Regions from separate parts of the Kineococcus endophyticus genome, predicted to be linked through region 2. Evidence: riboswitches for the same ligand, from Rfam matches in the RefSeq annotation. Region 2 holds a riboswitch; each other region holds the start of a gene.
What was found. Region 2 has a riboswitch for S-adenosylmethionine ahead of AB1207_RS15980 (acyl-CoA dehydrogenase family protein). Riboswitches for the same ligand answer to the same signal wherever they lie in the genome.

Region 1 (5,704 bases), on a different contig from region 2:
TCGCCGTGACCCACGAGGTGCGGCGGCTGGAACGGATCGGCGAGCTCACGGGCGTGCCCGCCCCGCGGGCCCTGCTCGCGGCCCTGGACACCGAGGACGTCCGGGTCCGCCGCCGGGCGGCGACGGCGTTCACCTCCGGGCTGGCGCGCGACCTGCTCGCCGCCGGGGCCCCCGGTCTGCACCTCTACACCTTCAACGCGGTCGAGCCCGTCCTCGACCTGCTCGACCACCTGCGCGATCACACGAACCTGACGCGTCCCGCCGAACGCCGCGTCCGCGCGGTAGGAGGAGCCTCCCGATGAGCCAGCACCCGACCACCGACCAGCCGGCGTGGACCGCGACCGTCCTCGGCTACCCCCGCATCGGCCCCGACCGGGAGACGAAGAAGGCCCTGGAGGCGCTGTGGTCCGGGCGCGCCGACCTGGCCGCGACGGAAACGGCCCTGGCGGCCGTGCGGGCGGGCACCGTCCGGCGGCTGAACGCGCTGGGCCTGCCCGCGCACGACGCGTCCATCCCGTCCTCGTTCTCCGCCTACGACCAGGTCCTCGACACCGCCGTCGCCGTGGGGGCGGTGCCCGAGCGCTTCGCGGACCTCGTCGGGGCCGACGGCCGGGTGGACCTCGAGGCGTACTCGACCATCGCCCGGGGGCGCGGAGCGCTGGCCCCGCTGGAGATGACGAAGTGGTTCGACACGAACTACCACTACCTCGTCCCCGAGATCGGGCCCACGACGGCGTTCCGGTCCGCCGACGACCGCGGGGTCCGGGAGTTTGCCGAGGCGCTCGCCGACGGGTTCCTCACCCGCCCCGTCGTCGTCGGGCCGGTGACGTTCCTCCTGCTGGCGAAGGCCGCCGACGGCAGCCCGGAGGGTTTCGCGCCGATCAGCCGGCTCGAGGACCTGCTCGGCGCCTACGAGGGTCTGCTGACCGCCTACGCCGCGGCCGGGGCCACCTGGGTCCAGCTCGACGAACCCGGCCTCGTGAGCGACTCGGCGACGGCCGGTGTCGACGGGCTGGCCGACCTGGTGCGGGGGGCCTACGAGCGGCTCGCCGCGGTCCCCGGCCGCCCTCGGCTGCTGGTGGCCACGCCGTACGGCGACGCGCAGGAGTTCCTCGGGGCCTTGAGCGCGGTGGAGGGGATCGCGCTCGACCTCGTCGAGGGTTCCGTGCCGGCGGACCCGTCCGTCCTGGCCGGCAAGACCGTCGTCGGGGGCGTCGTGGACGGGCACAACGTCTGGCGCGGGGACCTCGTGCAGGCGCGGGAGACCCTGCGGCGGCTGGAGGAGTCGGCCGCCCGCGTCGTCCCCGGCACGTCCACCTCACTGCTGCACGTGCCGCACGACGTGTCCCGCGAGAGCGCGCTGCCGGAGCGGCTGCGCAGCTGGCTGGCGTTCGCCGACCAGAAGGTGGCCGAGGTCGTCCTGCTCGGCCGGGCCCTGGCCGACTCCGGCGACGCCGGTGTGACCGCTGAACTGGCCGCCTCGGCCGCGGCCCGGGCCGACCGCCTCGGCGCCCCCGGCGTGGTGCGCCCGGCGGTGCGCGACCGGCTCGCCGCGCTGACCCCGGAGGCGTTCCGGCGCAGCGACTACGCCGTGCGGCGGGCGGCGCAGGAGGAGGCCCTGGGGCTGCCGCTGCTGCCGACGACCACGATCGGGTCCTTCCCGCAGACGCCGGAGATCCGCCGGGCGCGTTCCGCGTGGAGCCGGGGCGAGCTCGCGCAGGAGGGGTACGAGGAGTTCCTGCGCGCCGAGATCGACCGTGTCGTGCGGCTGCAGGAGGAGCTCGGCCTCGACGTCCTCGTCCACGGGGAACCCGAGCGCAACGACATGGTCCAGTACTTCGCCGAGCAGCTCGACGGGTTCGCGGTGACCGAGCACGGCTGGGTGCAGTCGTACGGTTCGCGCGGGGTCCGGCCGCCGATCCTGTGGGGCGACGTGACGCGCCCCGCGCCCATCACGGTGCCGTGGAGCACGTACACGGCCAGCCGCACGGCGAAACCCGTGAAGGGCATGCTGACGGGCCCGGTGACCATCCTCGCGTGGTCGTTCGTCCGCGACGACCAGCCGCTGGGGGACACCGCGAACCAGGTCGCCCTCGCCCTGCGCGACGAGGTCGCCGACCTCGAGGCGGCCGGCATCGGGATCGTCCAGGTGGACGAGCCCGCGCTGCGGGAACTGCTGCCGCTGCGGACGGCCGACCAGGCGGCGTACCTCGACTGGTCCGTGGCCTCCTTCCGGCTGGCCACCGCGGGGGCCGCGGACGCGACGCAGGTGCACACCCACCTGTGCTACTCCGAGTTCGGGGAGGTCATCGAGGCCATCGACGGGCTCGACGCGGACGTCACGAGCATCGAGGCCGCGCGGTCGCGGATGGAGGTGCTCGAGGACATCGCCCGGGCGGGTTTCGCCCGCGGCATCGGTCCCGGCGTCTACGACATCCACTCCCCGCGCGTCCCGTCCGTCGAGGAGGTCGTCGGGCTGCTCCGGTCGGCCGTCGCCTCGGTGCCCGCCCGCCAGGTCTGGGTGAACCCCGACTGCGGGCTCAAGACGCGGGGGTACGCCGAGACGACGGAGTCCCTGCGGAACCTCGTCGAGGCGGCGCGCACGGTGCGGGCCGAGCTCCCCGTGGGGGCGCCCGTCGCGGGCTGACCTCCCCGCCCCCCGAAACCCCAGGAACCCCTCCACCCGCAGGGTGGAGGGGTTCCGTCGTTCCCCCAGAACCTCCCCGGGAACTCCCTTCCGAACTCCCCTCGAAACTCGGCGGTTGAGTTCCGGCACGGTTCCCCGTAGAGTTTCCCCTGCAACCATCCAGAGCGGCTGAGAGACCTGGCTCCGCGACGCCGCAGCAACCCCCCGGACACGGGCGCGGGTGCTTCCGCCAGGAACGATGGAGGGGTTCAGGTGGACCGCACGTCCCACGTCGCCGTCCTCCGGCGCGTCGTGGACCTCTGCCGCACCGGTGCGACCAGCTGTCGCTGACCGTCCTCCCGCCGGGTACGACCCGGCTCCGCGCGCCGCCGTCCCGCCGGCGCGCCCCACCCCACCCAGGAGACCCCTTGCGCAGCAGCACGTCCCTGTCCGCCCTCACCCTCGTCGCGGTCCTGGCCGGCCTCACCGCGTGCAGCGGTGGCCGCAGCAGCGCCCAGGACGCCGCCGACGCGACCCCCGTCCGCGGCGGGAACCTCACGTTCGCCATCTCCGTCGACTCCGGGTGCATCGACCCCCAGCAGGTCGGCAACAACGACGCGCTGAACATCGGCCGCCAGCTCGTGGACTCCCTCACCGTGCAGGACCTCGACGGGAGGATCCAGCCGTGGCTCGCGCAGAGCTACCAGGTCAGCCCGGACGCGACCACGTTCACGTTCCACCTGCGGCAGGGGGCCACGTTCTCCGACGGGTCGCCGGTGGACGCCGCCGCCGTCAAGGCCAACCTCGACGGGATCGTCGCCCTCGGCGCGAAGGCCTCGCTCGGGTCCACCTACCTCCAGGGGTACACCGGGACGCAGACCCCCGACGCGCAGACGGCCGTCGTGACGTTCTCCCGGCCCAGCGCGCAGTTCCTGCAGGCCACCTCGACCATGAGCCTGGGGCTGCTGTCCGTCCCGACCACGACCGCCGACCCCGCGACCCGGTGCGCCGGGACGTCGCTCGTGGGTTCCGGCCCCTTCGTCGTCGGCAGCTACACCAAGGACGACACGACCGTCCTCGAGCGTCGCAGCGGGTACGACTGGGCGCCGACCGGGGCGGAGCACCAGGGGGAGGCGTACCTCGACTCGATCACGTACCGGGTGGTCCCCGAGGCGAGCGTGCGCACCGGGTCCCTGCAGTCGCACCAGGTCGACGCCACGACCGGCATCGCGTCCCAGGACCTGCCGCAGTTCGACGGCAACGGGTTCTGGACGCAGCGGCGGGCCAACCCGGGGATCCCGTACAACCTGTTCCCCAACGAGTCGAGGGCGCCGTTCGACGACGTCCGCGTCCGGCAGGCGCTCTCGAAGGCCGTCGACCGCGAGCAGCTGGCGAGCATCCTCAACCCCGGCGACCAGGCCGTGCGGTCGGCGCTCTCGGCGTCCACGCCCGACGCCGCCGACGACTCCTCGGTGCTCGCCCGCGACCTGGCCGGCGCGGAGCGCCTGCTCGACGAGGCCGGCTGGACCAAGGGTGCGGACGGTATCCGTGAGAAGGCGGGCCGCAAGCTGACCTTCACCGTCCTGTTCTGGCAGCCCACGTCGGCCGTGCTGGAACTCCTCCAGCAGCAGGTGCGCGAGGCGGGTTTCGACCTCCAGCTGAAGCAGGGGACGACCGCCGACACGACGGCCCAGCAGAACTCCGGCGACTACGACGTTCTCTTCTACAACCTCACGCGGTCCGACCCGGACGTCCTGCGCACCATCTTCTCCACCGACACGCGCAACGTGAACCAGCGGCCCCGCGGTGCGGTCGACGACCTGCTCGCCGAGCAGTCGTCCACGACCGACGCCGCGCAGCGGGCCCGCCTGGTCGGGCAGGCGTCGCGCTCGCTCGTGCAGGACGCGCACTCGATCCCGCTCATCGAACTCTCGACGGTCATCGCGGCGTCCGACGACGTCCACGACCTGCAGTTCGAGGGGTCCTCGCGGCTCTGGTTCCACGACGCCTGGAAGCAGTCGTGAGGTCCGGCGGCGGTCTCGCGGGGTACGTCGCCCGTCGCCTCGGGCAGGCCGTCCTCGTGCTGTGGGCCGCGTTCACGGTGACCTTCGTCATCCTCTACCTGCTGCCCAGCGACCCGGTCTCGATCATGCTGGCCGGCGGGCAGGGCGGCGAGCAGTCGACGGCGGACCCCGCGCAGGTCGCGGCCCTGCGGGCCGAGTACGGCCTCGACGACCCGCTGCCCGTGCAGTACGTGCACGCGCTGTGGCGGACCCTGCACCTGGACCTCGGGAACTCCATCCAGAACGGTGCCCCCGTGACGACGCTCGTCGGCGACGCGGTGCCGCAGACGCTGGCCCTCGCGGCGTCGTCCTTCCTGCTCGCCCTCGTCCTCGGGGTGGGCACCGCCCTGGCCTCCACCGCCGTCCACCGGGCCTGGCTGCGGACGCTGCTGCAGGCCCTGCCCCCGCTGGGGGTCTCGCTGCCCACGTTCTGGGTCGGGTTGCTGCTGGTCCAGGTCTTCTCGTTCCGCCTGCCGGTCTTCCCGGCCCTCGGCAACGAGGGCCTCGCGAGCCTCGTCCTGCCGGCGGTGACGCTGGCGGTCCCCGTCTCGGCGTCGATCGCCCAGGTGCTGGCGCGCAGCCTGCGGACGGCCCTGGCCGAACCGTACGTCGAGACCGCCCGCGCCAAGGGGGCCTCCCGCGCCCGGGTGCACCTGCGGCACGCGCTGCGGAACGCCGCGATCCCGACCCTCACGCTGGGCGGGGTCGTCGTGGGGAACCTGCTGGCGGGGGCCGTGGTCGTCGAGACGGTCTTCTCCCGGGTGGGCGTGGGGCGGCTCACGGTGACCGCGGTGAACGGGCAGGACATCCCGCTCGTGCAGGGCCTCGTGCTGCTCGCGGCGGCCGTCTTCGTGGCCGTGAACCTCGTCGTCGACCTGCTGTACCCACTCCTCGACCCGCGCCTGCGCGTCGTCGGAGGGGCCGGCGCCTCGCGGCGGCGCACCCGCAGCGGTGCGGGCCGCGTCCTCGTCGGAGGTGCCGCGTGAGCCGGACCCTGGACCGGGGGAACCCCGAG
Region 2 (5,704 bases):
CGGCCCGACGACGCCGGGGCGGCGGTGGCGGGGCGCGACCCGCTGGAGATCGCGGCGGACGTCGTCGAGGACGCGCTGGGGGAGCTCGACCCCGAGGCGCTCGCGGCGATGGACGCCCTGGACCAGCCCCGGCGCATCCTCCTCGTCCACGCGCACCCGGACGACGAGACGATCGGCACCGGCGCGACGATGGCGCGCTACGCCGAGGCGGGAGCGAGCGTCACGCTGCTCACGGCCACCCGCGGGGAGCTGGGGGAGGTCATCCCGGCCGAGCTCGCCCACCTGGACCCCGACGCCCTGGGGGAGCACCGCACGCACGAGCTGGCGACGGCGATGGAGGCCCTCGGGGTCACCGACCACCGCTTCCTGACGCGTCCCGACGGCTCGGGGTACCGGGACTCGGGCATGGTCTGGCTCGCGCCGGGGCAGGCCGCGTCGACGACGGTGGACGGCGGGGAGGTCGACCCGCGGGCGCTCACGGCGGCCGACCCCGACGAGGTCGCCGCGCAGGTCGCGGCCGTCGTGCGCGAGGTGCGTCCGCAGGTCGTCGTCACCTACGAACCGGGCGGCGGGTACGGCCACCCCGACCACGTCCGGGTGCACGAGGCCACCGTGCGCGCCCTGGTGCTGGCGGCGGGTGACCAGCACGACGGGACGGTGCCGTGGCAGGTCGCGAAGGTCTACGAGATCGTCCAGCCCGAGTCGGCCGTCCGGGTGGCGTTGCGCGCCCTCGCCGGGACCGGGGCCGCGGGCGCCGGGGACCCCGACGGGACGCTGCCGAGCGTCGTCGTGCCCGACGGGGAGGTCACGACGGTGGTCGACGGCACGGGACAGCTGCCCGCCAAGCTCGCCGCGCTGCGCGCCCACGCCACCCAGGTCGAGCTCGACCTCGACGCCGACGTGCCCGTCATGCGCCTGTCCAACGGTGTGCCGCAACCGGTCTGGCCGACCGAGCACTTCCGCCTGCGGCACGGCGTGGCCTCGGGGCCGTTCGACGCCGACGGTCGGGAGACGGACCTGTTCGCCGGCGTCGCCCCCGCGGAGTGACGCGGCGCTAGCACACCGCGGCGTCGTGCGCCGGGTGATCGGTTCGACACGTTCCGTTGCTCCGGGCGGGTGAACGCGATCGTCCGAACGCGTCACGGTGGGTGGCCGTGCGTGAGGGGCCGGGGTTGGCTGGACCCACGTCCGGAACCCGCCGGGCGTGATCCGAGGAGGAGCGGCCCGTGGCCCACGTCCTGCGCGCCCCCGACGCCCGGCGCACGTCCGAGCAGCCCGCCCGTCACGGCGCACCCCGCGCCGGCCGCGACAGCGCCGACGTCGGCCGGCTGCGCGAGCGCAACCGCCGCCGCCGCACCCGGACGCTGCTGCTCGTCGTGCTCGCCGCGCTGCTCGTCCTCGACGTCCGCCTGGCCACCGGCGGGTCCCTCGTCCCGGACCTGCCGGCCGTCGACCCCCTGTACCTCATGATCGGCGTCTTCTTCGCCTTCATGATCGCGCTGATGCTCGGCCAGACCCTCGTCTCCGGGCGCTCGCCGCACGTCGTGTACCGGCCCGAGCAGATCGACGTCTCCCTCGACGACGTCAAGGGCCTGGACCCCGTCAAGGAGGACGTCGAGCGCAGCCTCGACCTGTTCCTCGGCTCGCGCACCTTCCGCAGCCGCATGGGCGGCCGTCCGCGCCGCGGCCTCCTCTTCGAGGGCTCGCCGGGCACGGGCAAGACGCACATGGCCAAGGCCATGGCGCGCGAGGCGGGCGTCCCGTTCCTCTTCGTCTCCGCGACCAGCTTCCAGTCCATGTGGTACGGCGCGACGGCCCGCAAGGTGCGCTCCTACTTCAAGGCCCTGCGCAAGGCCGCCCGCCGCGAGGGCGGCGCCATCGGGTTCATCGAGGAGATCGACGCGATCGCCGGTGCCCGCGGCGGCATGAGCTCGATGACCGCCGCCACGACCGCGAGCGTCATGGGCTGCGGTGGCCTCACCAACCTGCCCATGTCCCTGCCGGGTACCGCTCCCGCGACGGGACACGCTGCGCTGCAGACCGAACGGCTCGCCTCCAGCGAGGGTGCCAGCGGCGTCGTCAACGAGCTGCTCGTGCAGATGCAGTCCTTCGACGAGCCCACGACGTCCGAGCGCCTGCACGGCTGGTTCGTCGACACGGTGAACCGGTTCCTGCCCGCCGACCGCCGGCTCCAGCGTCCCGTCGGCGAACCCGTCGAGGTCCTGATCATCGCCGCGACCAACCGCGCCGACGCCCTCGACCCGGCGCTGCTGCGCCCCGGCCGCTTCGACCGCCGCATGACCTTCGGTCTGCCGGACAAGGCCGGTCGCCGGCAGCTCGTCGACCACTTCCTGGCCCGCAAGGCCCACGAGGCGCCCCTCGACGAGGCCGAGCGCCGCGACGCCCTGGCCGGCATCACCAACGGCTACTCGCCGGTGATGATCGAGAACCTGCTCGACGAGGCCCTCGTCAACGCGGTCCGCCGCGGCGGCGACGGCATGAGCTGGGCCGACGTCGAGCACGCCCGGCTCGTCACCGAGGTCGGCCTCGGCCAGCCGGTCGCCTACACCGACCACGAGGCGCGCCTCATCGCGACCCACGAGGCCGGGCACGCCGCCGTCGCGTGGCTCGTCGCGCCGCAGCGGCGCCTGGAGATCCTCACGATCGTCAAGCGCGCCAGCGCCCTCGGGCTGCTCGCCCACGGTGACGCCGAGGACGTCTACACCCGCTCGCGCACCGAGCTGGCCGGCATGATCAAGATCGCCTTCGGGGGGCAGGTGGCCGAGGAGCTGTTCTTCGGCGACGTCTCCACCGGTCCGGCCGGCGACCTGCAGTCGGCGACGTCGGTCGCCGCCCAGATGGTCGGCTCCGCGGGCATGGCGGGCACGCTCGTGTCCTTCGCCGCCGTCCAGCAGGGCGCCTTCGCCGACGGCAACCTCGTCTCCCGCGTCCTGGGCGACTCCGAGGGCCGCCGCCTGGTGGAGAACCTGCTGCGCGAGCAGAAGGAGGCCGTCCGCGAGCTGCTCGGTCGCCACCGCCACCTCGTCGAGGCGCTGCGCGACGCGCTGCTGGAGCGCCACGAGCTCATCGGCCACGAGATCACCGACGTGCTCCAGGCCGCGCAGGCCGAGCACGCGTCGGCTGCCCCGCAGCGGGTCATCGACCTGCGCGACCCCGCCGACCGGCGGATCTGAAGGCTCGTCGCGACCGGGACCCGGAGGGGAGTCCCGGTCGCGACGCAGGACCTCGCGACGGCACCGGAGCCGGGGGGCTGAGCTCCGGGGGGCGGTCGTCGCGAGTGGGGCACGGGAGCGGGGCACCCCGGGGGGCTGGGGTGCACCGCTCCCGTTCGGCCGTGCGCTTGAACCGGACCGGCAGGGTCTGGTTTCCTGCTCCCAGGTCATGAGCGCCAGCGCGAAGCCCCGGCTCGCTGGCCGGCAACCCTCCTCGTCGTGGGGTGCCCCGGGTGACGACCTGACCCTGGTGCTCCGGCACGGGTAAGGACGAACGGTCCCCGCGCCGCCGGCCCCCCGCCCGGGCCCTCCGCGACCGAGGAGACCCCGTTGACCAGCGACACGCTGACCGCCACCACCCAGTCCGCCGCCGAGCGCTTCGCCCCGCTCTTCGCCCGGTTCGCCGAGGGCGTCGTCGCCCGCGAGCAGGACCACGAGCTGCCGCGCGCGCAGGTGCGCGACCTCCTCGAGGCCGGGTTCGGCCGGCTGCGGGTGCCCGTCGCCGAGGGCGGGGAGGGGCTGGACCTCGTCGAGTTCGCCGACCTCCTCGTCGACCTGGCGGCCGCGGACTCCGCTCTGCCGCAGGTGTTCCGCGGGCACATCGCCTGGGTCGAGCAGGTGCTGAGCCTGCCGGCGGGGGAGTACCGGTCGCGCTGGGTCGAGCGCGTCGTCGCCGGTGAGCTCGTCGGCAACGCGTGGAGCGAGGTCGGGGACGGCGTCACGGGCCGGCAGCAGACGGTCGTGACCACCCGCGACGGGCGCACCAGCGTCAGCGGCCGCAAGTACTACACGACCGGCACGATCTTCGCGGACTGGACCGACGCCACCGCCCGCCGCGAGCTCCCGGACGGCTCCTTCGAGACCGTGACCGTCCTCGTGCCGGTCCACGCCGAGGGCGCGAGCGTCTCCGACGACTGGGACGGGTTCGGGCAGCAGCTCACCGGCACCGGCACCCTCGTCCTGGACGACGTCGAGGTGGACGCCGCCGACGTCGCCCCGTTCACCGACCGGTTCCGCTACCAGACGGCGCTCTACCAGCTCGTCCTGCTCGCGGTGCACGCCGGCATCGCCGCCGCCGTCGAGCGCGACACCGGCGCACAGGTGCGCGGCCGCACCCGCAGCTACACCCACGGCCTCGCCCCGCTCGTCCGGAACGACGCCCAGGTGCTGTCGGTCGTGGGGGAGATCTCCGCGACCGCCTTCACGGCCCGCGCCCTCGTCCGCGCTGCGGCGCAGGCCGTCCAGGGGGCCGCCGACACCGCGCACCTGCCCGGCACGGACGCCGACCGCGAGGCCAACGTGCTGGCCGAGATCCGCACGGCGCAGGCCCAGGTCGTCCTGTCCGAGACCGTCCCGCGCGCCGCGACGCTGCTCTTCAACACGCTCGGCGCGTCCGGCACGTCCCGCGCCAAGGACCTCGACCGGCACTGGCGCAACGCACGCACGGTCGCCTCGCACAACCCGGTGGTCTACAAGCAGCGCATCGTGGGGGACTGGTCGGTCAACGGCACCGAGCCGCCCTTCGTCTGGGACATCGGCACCCACGCGTCCGTGGACGCCGCGGCGGTGCGGTCGCAGGAGACGGGTCGGTAGTCCGGTGGCGAACGGGATGTCTGCACGCCGGGCCCCGAAAAGCGTCTTCTGAGCGCTTTCCCGGTCCGACGTGCAGACATCCCGTTCGCTCGTCAGCGCTGCGGCGCGACCCGGTAGTGGTAGGCGTGGTGGACGGTGAACCCGACGCCCGCGTACAGCGCCCGCGCGGCCGCGTTGTCGCCCTGCACCTGCAGGTAGGTCGACGCGGCGCCGCGCGAGCGGGCCCAGTCCGCGACCTCGGCCAGCACCCGCCGGCCGAGGCCGCGGCGCCGGTGCGAGGGGAGCGTCTCCACGGCCGTCACCCCGGCCCAGCCGGGGGACAGGGACCCGCGGGCGATCGCCACCGTCGTCCCGCCGTCCGTCCCGGTGTCGACGATCCGCACGAACACCTGCTCGTCGGCCGAGACGAGGATGCGGCGTCCGGCCGGCGGCACCGTCGGCAGCCCCTGGTAGTGGTACCGCTCGAGCCAGGCGTCGTCCGGCTCGGCGGACGTCTCGACGCGCAGGCCCGCGGGCAGCGGGACCTCCGCGGCACCGGGCAGGTCGTCGGTCGCGGCGGTCAGCACGACCGTCGGCGTCCGGACGGTCCAGCCGGTCGCGGCCAGCAGGTCGACGAGCGCGGTGCCCTCGCCCAGCCCGCCGTCGGGGTGGGCGACGGCCACGAGCGGCTGCAGCCCGCGGGCGGTGTGGAAGTCCACGACGGCGGCGACCGCCTCGCGCAGCGGCAGGCCCGGGTCCCCGAGCGCCAGGGCCGAGTTGGCCCGGCCCGTGAACCCCTCGCTCGCCCGCAGGCGCCAGCCGCCGAGGTCGACGCGCTCCAGCGGGCGCCAGTGCTCGGCCATGACGCGTTCGAGGTCCTCGGTCCCGACCGCGGTGTG
Region 3 (5,704 bases), on a different contig from region 2:
GTGCGCATCGTCGAGGAAGGTCACGCCCCGGGAGCACCCGCGCTGGTGCTGCCGGGGCGCGGCTACGACGTGGACCAGCCCGTCCTGCGGGCCGTCCGGGACGAACTCGTGGCCGCGGGGCACCGGGTCCTGGCGCTGTCCTGGGCCGAAGGCGCGCCGGCGCCGCAGGACGTGCCCGCGCTCGTCCGGTTCCTGCTCGACGACCTGCGCCCCTGCCTGGTCGTGGCGAAGTCGCTCACGACGCTGGCGCTGCCGGTGGCGGCCGACCGGGGGCTGAGCGGGATCTGGCTCACACCGTTGCTGGACCGTCCCGAGGTGGGACTGGCCGCGGCCCGGTCCCACCCGCGGACGCTGCTCGTGGGCGGGACGGCCGACCCGACCTGGAACCGCACGCTCGCGCACGAGAGCGACCGCGAGGTGCTCGAGTTCGACGGCGCGGACCACTCACTGGGGCACCCCGGGGACCCGGCCGGCACGGCGTCGGTCCTGCAGGAGCTGCGCACCGGCGTCCGCGCGTTCCTCGCGGGCTGAGCGCTCAGAACTCGAACAGGTTGCCGCGCAGCCCTCCTCCGCCGTACCCGCTGCGCAGGACCCCGCGTCGGCGCAGGACCGGGACGAGGTCGTCCAGGTAGCGGTGCAGCGTCACGGGGTGCAGGTCACCGGAGAGCAGGAACCCGTCGTTGCCGGCGTCCTCGCCGTACTCCTCGACGAGGTCGGCGAACTCCGCGGCCGTCCCGACGAGGCCGCTGCGGTCGGCGAGCCGTCCCTTGCGCGCCTTGCGCGCCAGCAGTTCCCGCAGCGGCGCGTCGGGCGTCCCGCCCCGCAGCGCCGCGACGGTCCCCCGGGACACGTGGTCGCCGAACACCGCCGGGTCCAGCGGACGGTCCAGCGGGAGCACCGTGAGGTCGGTCTCGAGGTCGCTGGACCAGTGCAGCGCCACCTCGCGCAGGACCTCCTCGGAGGGGGTGCGGGACGCGGCGACGACCCGGTCCGCCTCCTCCCGGCTGCTCACGAGCTCGGGTTTGACGACGAACAGCACGCGGACGTCGTCGGCCTTGCGCCCCGCCGCCGCGGCGGCGTCGAGAACGCGGGAGCGGTACGCGCGGACCTGCGCGACGTCCAACGGTGCGAGGGCGAGCTGGACGTCCGAGCGGGACCCCGCGAACGCCAGCCCCCGCGGCGAACCCCCGGGGGAGACCAGCACGGGTTCTCCCCCGGCGAAGGGCAGCGCGTTGAGCGGACCGTCGAGCGCGAAGTGCTCGCCGCGGTGCTGGAAGGCGTCGATGCGGGACCCGTCGGCGAACCGCCCCGTGACGGGGTCGGCGACGAGGGCCCCCTCGTCCCAGCTGTGCCACAACCGGCGGACGACGTCGATCCACTCCTCCGCCCGGTCGTAGGCGACGTCGTGCGCGACGGGTTCGCGTCCGACGTGCCGGGCGCTGCCGACGTCGGTGACGAGGTTCAGCCCGAACCGGTCACCCGACAGGTGCTGCAGCGTCGCCGCCTGCCGCGCAGCGAGGTAGGGCGGGGTGATCCCCGCGTTCACCGTGGGCACGATGCCGAGGTGGCTCGTCGCGGCGAACAGGTAGGGCGCCAGCAGCAGCGGGTCGTGCTTCGGCCCGCCGTACGCCGCGCGCACCCGCAGGTCCAGCGTGGCGGGGTTCCCGAGCGAGACGGCGTCCTCGACCACGACGAGGTCGAACCCGGCGCGCTCGAGGTCGCGGACGGCGTGCGCGTACAGGTCGGGCCGGGTCCAGTCGTCGTTCCACGCCTGGTAGTCCCGGCCCCAGCCCTGCGGGCCGAAACCTCGGGAGAAGAAGTACCCGAAGTGCTGCAACCGGCCCATCAGGACCCCACCTCCACCAGGGTCTCCTCGGGTGCGGGTTCGTGCGTCGCGGCCAGCGCCCGTTCCAGGTCGGCGACGAGGTCGGCGGATTCCTCCAGGCCGATCGACAGGCGCAGCAGACCGGGCCAGATCCCCGTCTCGAGCCGTTCGGTCTCGGTGCGGTGCGCGTGGGTGGTGCTGGCCGGGTGGATGACCAGCGACCGCACGTCCCCGACGTGCGTCATCCGCGTGAACAGCTCGACGGCGTCCACGAACCGTTGCGCCGCAGACCGTCCGCCGGCGAGCGTGACGGACAGGACCGCCCCGGTGCCGAGCGGCAGCAGACGCTGCGCGACGGCGTGGGAGGGGTGGTCGGGCAGGGCCGCGTGGTCGACGGACACGACCTCGGGACGCGCCAGCAGCCACCGGGCCAGGAGTTCGGCCGTCGCGCTCTGGCGGGCCACCCGCAGCGAGAGCGTCTCCAGGCCCTGCTGGACGAGGAACGCGTTGAAGGGCGAGATGGCCGGTCCCAGGCGAGACGCGACGACCCCGCGGGTGTGCTCGACGTAGGCGCGGCGCGGCCCGTACCGGTCGACCCAGCTCACCCCGCCGAGGACCCCGACGGGGGAGGTGAGGTGCTCGAACCCCGACCAGTCGAACCCCTCCCCCGTCACGACGACGCCCCCCAAGGCGGACCCGTGTCCGGCGAGGAACTTGCTGGCGGAGTGCACGACGACATCGGCCCCGTGCTCCAGGGGGCGCAGCAGGTACGGCGTCGCGAAGGTGTTGTCCACGACGAGCGGGACGCCGTGGCGGTGGGCCACGGCGGCGACGGCCGGGACGTCGAGGACGGCGTTCTTGGGGTTGGCGATCGACTCGGCGAAGAAGGCGCGCGTCGTGGGGCGCACCAACCGTTCCCAGTCGTCGGGACCGGCGGCGAAGTCGACGGCGATCCCGAGCCGGGCGAAGTTCTCCAGGAACAGCCCGCGCGACCCCTCGTAGAGGTCCGCGGCGGCCACGAGGTGGTCCCCGGCCCCGAGGATCCCGAGCAGGGCGACGGTGAGGGCGGCCTGCCCCGTGCCGAGCAGCAGCGCGTCCGTCCCGCCCTCCAGGGCGGCGAGGCGTCGCTCGACGGCGGCCGTGGTCGGGTTCCCCATCCGGGTGTAGACGAACCCGTCGTCCTCCCCGGCGAAGCGGGCCCGGGCCTGCTCGAAGTCGTCGAAGACGAAACCCGCCGTCAGGTGGACGGGGGTGACGCGGGCGCCCGTCACGGGGTCGGGTTCGGCGCCGGCGTGGACCTGCCGGGTGGCGAAGGACAGGGGGGTGCTCGGGACGTGCGGCATCGCAGGGCCTTCCGGGTGCGGGGCGGGTGAGGTGTCGGGGCGGTCAGGCCCGACAGGTCATCCCGGCGCTGCGCAGCAGGTCGATCACGAGACGTCGCGTCAGCGGTGCGTGCTCCATCGGTGGTCCTCTCCCATCGGTCCTGGCGGGAGCACCGACCCGGTGGGGCGGTTGCTGCGGCGTCGACGAGCCAGGTCTCTCGGCCGCTCTGGATGGCACCTCCAGTGGAGAGCACCGCGGCCCGGACTGTCAAGCGCTTCACACGATCGGGGTAGCGTGCGGCGGCGTGATCCTCACGGCGATGCTCTTCTACCCCGGCGGCGAGCACCTCACGAGCTGGCGGCTGCCGGGCGGCCGACCCGCCGACTACCTCTCGGTCGGCTACTACGAGGACTTCGCGCGGACGGCGGAACGGGCCGGGTTCGCCGCTCTCTTCTACGCCGACGAGCTCTACGTGTGGGACCGGTTCCCGTCGGGGGTCGAGCACGTCGCGAACCTGCGGCCCGAACCCTTCGGGCTGCTCGGGGCCCTGACGCGGTGCACCGAGCGCATCGGCCTGGTGGCGACCGTGTCCACGACGTACAACGAGCCGTTCCACACCGCCCGCCAGGTCGGGTCCCTGGACTTCCTCAGCTCCGGCCGCGCGGGCTGGAACCTCGTGACGTCCGCGAGCGATGAGGAGGCGCGCAACTTCGGCCTGGACCGCAACCTCGACCACGCGGCGCGGTACCGCCGCGGCGCGGAGTTCGTCGAGGTCGTGCACGGTCTGTGGGACAGCTGGGACGACGGAGCCGTGGCCCCGGACGTGGCGAGCGGCCGGTACGCCGACCCGGCCGGGATGCACGTGCTCGACCACGAGGGCGAGTTCTTCCGGGTCCGCGGTCCCCTGAACCTGCCCCGGCCGCCCCAGGGCCGGCACGTGCTGTTCCAGGCCGGGTCCTCGGAGGACGGGCGCCGGCTCGCGGGGCAGCACGCCGAGGCGGTCTTCGTCCCCGGGTCGGCCCCGCTGCCCGGCGCGCAGCGGCTGTACGAGGACTACAAGTCCCGCGCCGTCGCGGCCGGCCGCGCGCGGTCGGACCTGCTGGTCCTGCCGGCCCTGTCCCCCGTCCTCGGCGCCACGACCGCCCAGGCGCACGAACGGGTGGACGAGATCGAGGCCCTCACACCGGACCGGCTGAGCCTGGACTGGCTGTCCCACCACCTCGGCGTCGACCTGTCCGACCGCCCCCTCGACGAGGAGTTCCGCTTCGACTTCGCGGGCGGCTCGAACCAGGTCCAGACCGTCTACGAGGGGATCCGCAAGCTCGTCGACCGCGACCGGTTCACGCTGCGCGAGCTGTACCGCGTGATGCTGCGGCGGCGGTTCCTGCCCGGGACCCCCGAGGAGGTCGCGGACTGGATGACGGAGCGGTTCACGGCCGGCGCCGCCGACGGGTTCACGCTCGCGTTCTCCTCCGTCCCCCAGGGGTTGACGGAGTTCGCCGACCAGGTCGTGCCGCTGCTCGTGCGTCGCGGTGTGCTGGCCCCGGAACTGCCGGAGGCGACGCTGCGGGGGAACCTGGGCCTGCCGGTCCCCCGCAGCCGCTGGGCCTGACTCAGGCGCCGAGCTCGGCCAGCCGCGGGACGACCTCCTCGCCGAAGCGGCGGACGCTGCCGGGCTCGAAGTACCCGCGGAACCCGCCGTGGACGTGGGTCACGCCGAGCGCGGCGAAACCTCGGCACTTCTCGACGAACCCGTCGACGTCGGCCGGGTCGGCGACGTCCATGACGGTCTTCTCGATCTCGCCGTAGTCACGGCCGAGGTCGTCGCAGTGGCGTTTGAGCACCTCGAGCTTGTGGGCGATGTCGTCACCCCCGAACAGGTTGCACGCGTCGCCGTACTGCGCGACGAGGCGCAGGGTCTTGCGCTCGCCCCCGCCGCCGATGAGGACCGGCGGGTGCGGCCGGCGCAGCGGCTGCGGGCTGTTCAGCGTGCGGCCCAGCGTGTAGTGGGTCCCCTCGAAGGGTTCCTCCGACTCCGACCACATCTGCCGGCAGACGCGCAGGGTCTCCTCGAGCCGCTCGAACCGTTCGGCCGTGGGGGGGAACGGCAGCCCCAGGCCGGTGGCCTCCTGCTCGAACCACGCCGCGCCGATGCCGAGCCAGGCCCGTCCACCGGACAGGACGTCGAGGGTGGTGACGAGCTTGGCGAGCACCCCCGGTTCCCGGTAGGTGACCGCGGTGACCCAGGCGAGCAGTTCCACGCGTTCGGTGCGGGCCGCGATGAACCCCAGGGTCGTGTACGCCTCGAGCATCGCGCGCTCGGCGTCCCCGATGGGCGGGATCTGCCACAGGTGGTCCATGACGCTGACGGAGCGGAACCCGGACTCCTCGGCCTCGGTGACGACGCGGACGAGGTCCTCGCGGAGGGTGGCGGGGCCGCCCGGGTTGGTGAAGTCGGAGACGTGCAGACCGATGTGCATGGGAACTCCTGACGCGCGGTGGGTCCGGTCGTCCGGACGCTACGCCTGCCCCTCAGCGCAGGCGCACGCGGATGGG

Region 1: it holds a riboswitch for S-adenosylmethionine, as region 2 does, so the genes downstream of both, AB1207_RS14630 (ABC transporter substrate-binding protein) here and AB1207_RS15980 (acyl-CoA dehydrogenase family protein) in region 2, are expected to answer to the same signal.
Region 3: it holds a riboswitch for S-adenosylmethionine, as region 2 does, so the genes downstream of both, AB1207_RS09200 (O-acetylhomoserine aminocarboxypropyltransferase/cysteine synthase family protein) here and AB1207_RS15980 (acyl-CoA dehydrogenase family protein) in region 2, are expected to answer to the same signal.

Annotation. Positions count from the first base shown of each region.
Region 1 covers NZ_JBFNQN010000009.1:222,925-228,628, reverse strand. The annotation lists gene AB1207_RS14640 (methylenetetrahydrofolate reductase) at 1-302, shown strand, start outside; gene metE (5-methyltetrahydropteroyltriglutamate--homocysteine S-methyltransferase) at 299-2,647, shown strand; SAM riboswitch class I at 2,800-2,892, shown strand; gene AB1207_RS14630 (ABC transporter substrate-binding protein) at 3,055-4,650, shown strand; gene AB1207_RS14625 (ABC transporter permease) at 4,647-5,675, shown strand; gene AB1207_RS14620 (ABC transporter permease) at 5,672-5,704, shown strand, end outside.
Region 2 covers NZ_JBFNQN010000011.1:23,076-28,779, forward strand. The annotation lists gene mshB (N-acetyl-1-D-myo-inositol-2-amino-2-deoxy-alpha-D-glucopyranoside deacetylase) at 1-1,047, shown strand, start outside; gene AB1207_RS15975 (AAA family ATPase) at 1,227-3,194, shown strand; SAM riboswitch class IV at 3,399-3,510, shown strand; gene AB1207_RS15980 (acyl-CoA dehydrogenase family protein) at 3,564-4,826, shown strand; gene AB1207_RS15985 (GNAT family N-acetyltransferase) at 4,919-5,704, opposite strand, start outside.
Region 3 covers NZ_JBFNQN010000005.1:295,410-301,113, forward strand. The annotation lists gene AB1207_RS09190 (alpha/beta hydrolase) at 1-531, shown strand; gene AB1207_RS09195 (LLM class flavin-dependent oxidoreductase) at 536-1,846, opposite strand; gene AB1207_RS09200 (O-acetylhomoserine aminocarboxypropyltransferase/cysteine synthase family protein) at 1,846-3,168, opposite strand; SAM riboswitch class I at 3,280-3,385, opposite strand; gene AB1207_RS09205 (NtaA/DmoA family FMN-dependent monooxygenase) at 3,453-4,760, shown strand; gene AB1207_RS09210 (LLM class F420-dependent oxidoreductase) at 4,762-5,628, opposite strand; gene AB1207_RS09215 (DUF3253 domain-containing protein) at 5,681-5,704, opposite strand, start outside.